One region of the Brachyspira murdochii DSM 12563 genome, then DNA from elsewhere that is predicted to be linked to it. Evidence: riboswitches for the same ligand, from Rfam matches in the RefSeq annotation. Region 1 holds a riboswitch; the other holds the start of a gene.
The links. Region 1 has a riboswitch for thiamine pyrophosphate ahead of BMUR_RS10890 (peptide ABC transporter substrate-binding protein). Riboswitches for the same ligand answer to the same signal wherever they lie in the genome.
Positions count from the first base shown of each region.

Region 2: it holds a riboswitch for thiamine pyrophosphate, as region 1 does, so the genes downstream of both, BMUR_RS00245 (YjiH family protein) here and BMUR_RS10890 (peptide ABC transporter substrate-binding protein) in region 1, are expected to answer to the same signal.

Region 1 is NC_014150.1:2,463,249-2,465,735, reverse strand. Features, by position in the region: gene BMUR_RS10895 (hypothetical protein) at 1-784, shown strand, start outside; TPP riboswitch at 839-957, shown strand; gene BMUR_RS10890 (peptide ABC transporter substrate-binding protein) at 1,106-2,487, shown strand, end outside.
Region 2 is NC_014150.1:54,590-57,076, forward strand. Features, by position in the region: gene BMUR_RS00240 (helix-turn-helix domain-containing protein) at 146-1,081, shown strand; TPP riboswitch at 1,149-1,271, shown strand; gene BMUR_RS00245 (YjiH family protein) at 1,366-2,487, shown strand, end outside.

The sequences.
Region 1 (2,487 bases):
TTACGATGTATATTTAGATACTAAAAATACTATTAATGATAATAGCTTTATCAAAAATATAAAGATGGATAAAAAAGGAAGTCCTTTCGGTACTTTAACAACTAACAAAGCAATAGACATAAATAAAAAAATCGATAATATAAAATATACTCTAAAAATAAAAAATATAATATATTTTTATGCTTTTATAATATATATTTTAATTTTTATATGTTTATATTTTTTTAAAAACATAAAAAATGTATTTAAAATCTTTATTAACTTTATAAAAATAAATAAAAAAATTTCAATGCCTGTATTAGTAATATCATTTGTATTTATAATCTTATTATTAGCTTTAATTATACTAGGCAGTATTGCTAGAACAGGATATTTAAATGAAATAAAATTAATTGAAAATAATACTTATCATTTTAGAATAAGCTATTATGATAAAGTTTTTAGAAACAGTGATATTTATGATGTATATTTAGATACTAAAAAAACTATTAATGATAATAACTTTATTAAAGATATTAAAATGAATAAAAAAGGAAGTCCTTTTGGTACTTTAATAACTGATAAAGCTATAGATACAGAAAAAATTGATAATATAAAATATACTCTCAAAATAAAAGAAATAATATATTTATACGCACTTATAATATATTTATTTTCTATATTTTTATTTTATGGAATTTGGATAGTAAAAGAAAATAAACTTGTTTTAGTATCAGCATCTTTATTAATCATAATACAAATATTTATATATTTCTCACTATATAATTATTTTAGATTAATTTAATAAATTATTACCCTATAAGTATTGATAAAAAAACAAAAATACTATATCATTTTTAGTATAAAATCGGGGAGCTTGAAAAGGCTGAGAGGAAGTTTGTATTTTTACATCATAAAACTTCGACCCTTATAACCTGTTTGGGTAATGCCAGCGTAGGGAATTATCTCTTTTGTTAATTTTTACTTTTCTAAAATTATTAATAAAATGAGAACTTTTCTAAAGTTGGTCTTGTTTTATTAAAAATATCAAGCAAGACTAAAAATTTCAATAAAACAAAACAAACGGCGTTATAAAAATCTCTATTTTTAATGTAAGGAGCTTTTTATGACTTCAAAAAAAAAATTTATCATTATATTATTAATATTTCTATCATTAATATCTTGTAGAAAACAAACAAAAAATATCAAAGATGAAATCACTGTAAATTTGGGTTATGAACTTAATACTATAGACCCAGCTTTAAATGATGAAACCTACGGATATATTTATATTAATCATGCATTTGAGGGACTTCTTAATAAAGATACAAACGGCAATATTGTAGGAGGCGTTGCTGAAAGATGGGATATAAGTGATGATAAATTAACATATACATTCCATTTAAGAGATAATGCCAAATGGAGCGATGGACAAAAAGTAACAGCTGATGATTTTGTATATTCTTATAGAAGAGCAGCGGATCCAAAAACAGCTTCTCCATTAAGCTATTTAATGGAATATATAAAAAATGCCAAAGACATAATAAGAGGCAAACAAAACGTAGAAAATCTAGGAGTTAAGGCAATAAATGAAAATACATTAGTGATAGAACTTGAAGAGCCTACGATATATTTTACTGATTTACTTGCATCGGGAGGCGTATATATGCCTGTAAGAGAAGATATAATAGGAAAATACGGTGATGATTGGACTTGGAAACCTGAAACATATATTGGAAACGGTGCTTATAAAATGACAGAAAGAAAACCTGATGAAAAAATAGTTTTTGAAATTAATACTAATTATTGGAATTATACAAATCAAGTTGCTAAAAAAATTAATTTTGTTTTGATAGCTGATGAATATATTTCACTTAATGCTGTAAGAACAGGAGATGTTGATTTTTCTATAAATGCTCCCCCTATAGGAGAGATAGAAAATCTTATAAAAGAAAATCTAATGGCAGTAAGCGATATCATAGGCACTTATTATATAGACTTAAATACTAAAGATAAAATACTATCTGATAAAAGAGCGAGAAAAGCATTATCATTAGCAATAGACAGAAACTATATAGTATCAAATATAGGATATGGTAAATTAATAGCAGCAGAAGCATTCGTACCGCCTGCAGTAAGAGGACTTGAAAAATCATTCAGAGAAGAAAGTAGTAATTATATTATAGCTAATAATTATAATCAAAATGTTGAAGAGGCAAGAAAATTATTAGCCGAAGCAGGATACCCAAACGGAGAAAACTTTCCTATTTTAGAGTTAAAAGTATCATCAGGATTTTATACTACAGTAATGGAAGCAGTACAGCAAATGTGGAAAGAATCACTTAATATAGAAGTAGCTGTAAGAACAGAAGAATCAAAAATAACTTTGCCTTTTAGAGAATCTGGAAATTATCAAATGGCTAGAACAAGCTGGACAGGTGATTATAATGATCCTCTTACTATGCTTCAGATTATGACAAGCGATAGCGATATAAATTATGGAGGATT
Region 2 (2,487 bases), 830 kb from region 1:
CAATGTTTACTATATATAATATAAAAAATATAAGATATTATAAGTATATTTTATAAATAAAAAATTAAAAAAAAATATTAATATAAACTTATAATCTATTATATTTTTTGTATATAGTATAAAGTTTTTTTTTTAGAGGCTTAAAATGAATAATAAAAACTATTATACTATAATACTTTCAAGTGTAAGATATGATAAGAGATTAAAATCATTATCAAAACTTATTTACGGAGAAATACTAGCACTTACCAATGATAAAGGCTACTGCTGGGCTAATAATAATTACTTTGCAGATATTTATTCTGTGAGTAAAGATACTATTTCAAGGTCTATAAAACAGCTTGAAAAATATAATTATATAAAATGCGTATATGACAAAACTAAACAAAATAATGAGAAGAGAAAAATATATATAAAAAAATTTAATCTTGTACCAGCAAAAAACACTATACAGTATAGTGAAAATTGTGATGACGGTATAGACAAAAAAGCAGAAGATAATAATAAATATAATAACTTAAATAATAAAGATAGTGAACTAAAAAATACAAATCAATTAAATAAAACAGATACAAATAAAATAGATAATAAACAATATTCTCCCTCTCCTGATTTTGATTTATTTATTAATGAGCTTATCGATACTTTTAATTTTCTTACTGGAAATAAAGCAAGTAAATTATATCATCTTCATTCTTTTAAGACTAAAGGCAAGCAGGAAGAGATTAAATCAATTTTTGAAGATAGGAAGTATGATTGGAAAGGCTGTATTAATTTAGCAAAGGAGAAAGTGAAAGATAAAGATAATTTATCAGGTATATGGCTTGATTTTTTAAGTTATTTAAAAATATATTTAATAAAAGGAGACAGAGAAAACAGTATTAAAAGACATTACAGCAAAGAGGAGTTGATAAAAAGAGAAAAAATCTTAAAAGAAAGAGAGTTAATTAAAATACAAAGAGAGAAGGAAGAACAATTAAAAATGCTTGAAGAAGAAAAAAGACTTGGATTTAATAATATGACAGAAGATGAAATAATTGAGTTTACAAAGAAGAGCTTGATGCATTTAAAAAGGGCTTGATTATTTTGATACGATAAAAAATAATAATATTTCTATTTGAAATAATTATCATTTTATTATATAATATAATAAAAATTAGGGGAGCTTTAAAAGGCTGAGAGTAAGTTTTATTTATTAAGTTTGATAGATGAACTTAGACCCTTATAACCTGTTGGATAATGCCAGTGTAGGGAAATGTTTTTTAAGTTTTCTAATATAATATTATTTTCATTTTTTATTTTTATACACTCATTATTTTCATTAAGGTTTCTCTAAATTATTAATTTATATTTAAGGAAATTTTTATGAATAATATTTCAAATTCAGAAAATGTTTTAAGTAATAATGAATTAGTTAGAAGCAAATATAGTAAATCATCTTATTTGAAGTTTATTGTATTTAGTTTTATAGGAGTATTTGTATTATTTGTACCTATTCAAATAGGAAATGTTAAATCTATACCAATGGATCATTTGGTTAATCTTATAAGAAAGATTCCTTTTGCTGATCCTTATTATGGTATTTTGATAACTATGTTTGGAAGTATATATCCTTTTATAAGTAAGTCTTGGAATAAGAATAAAACAGAAATATTTTTTTCATTTGTCAAATTATTTTCTATTCCTTTTATTATAATGGCTTATTTCGGATTAGGACCTGCTGATTTTCATAAACCTAATATGCTTCTTTTTTCTTATAATCTTCTTACTCAGATAGCATTAATTAATAGTATAGGTTTTATATTTTTATCATTTTTGGTAGATTACGGACTTATGTCATTTGCCGGTATATTTATGCGTTGTATAATGAAGCCTATATGGAAAACTTCGGGTAGGTCTTCTTTAGATGCTATAGCTTCATTTGTAGGCAGTTATTCTATTGCTCTTTTGATGACAAGCAAAGTTTATAAAAAAGGCTATTATTCAAAGAAAGAAGCATGTATAATAGCTACAGGATTTTCTACTGTATCTACAACTTTTATGATAGTAGTTGCTAAAATGTTTGGAGTTATGGATAAATGGAATATATATTTTTTTGGCACTATGATTATTACATTTTTGGTAACTGCTATAACTGTAAGACTTTATCCATTAAGAAGCAAGCCTAATAATGGATATATGGATAAAGAAGTTAAAGAAGAACCTGTATATAAAGGCGGAAATATTTTTAAGCTTGCTTTAAACGAGGCTGCCGATACTGCTAGTCATGCTGATAATTTTTTTAGCAGTGTTATTAAAAACTTAAAAGAGGGACTTATGGTTTCTATTTCTGTTATGCCTAATTTTATGTCTATAACTTTTATCGGGCTTTTAATAGTTAATTATACGCCTATATTTGATGTTATAAGTTATATATTTCTTCCTGTTACAAAATTATTAGGCTTAGGTGATGAGGCTTATATAGTGGCAAAGGCTTGTTCTGTTACA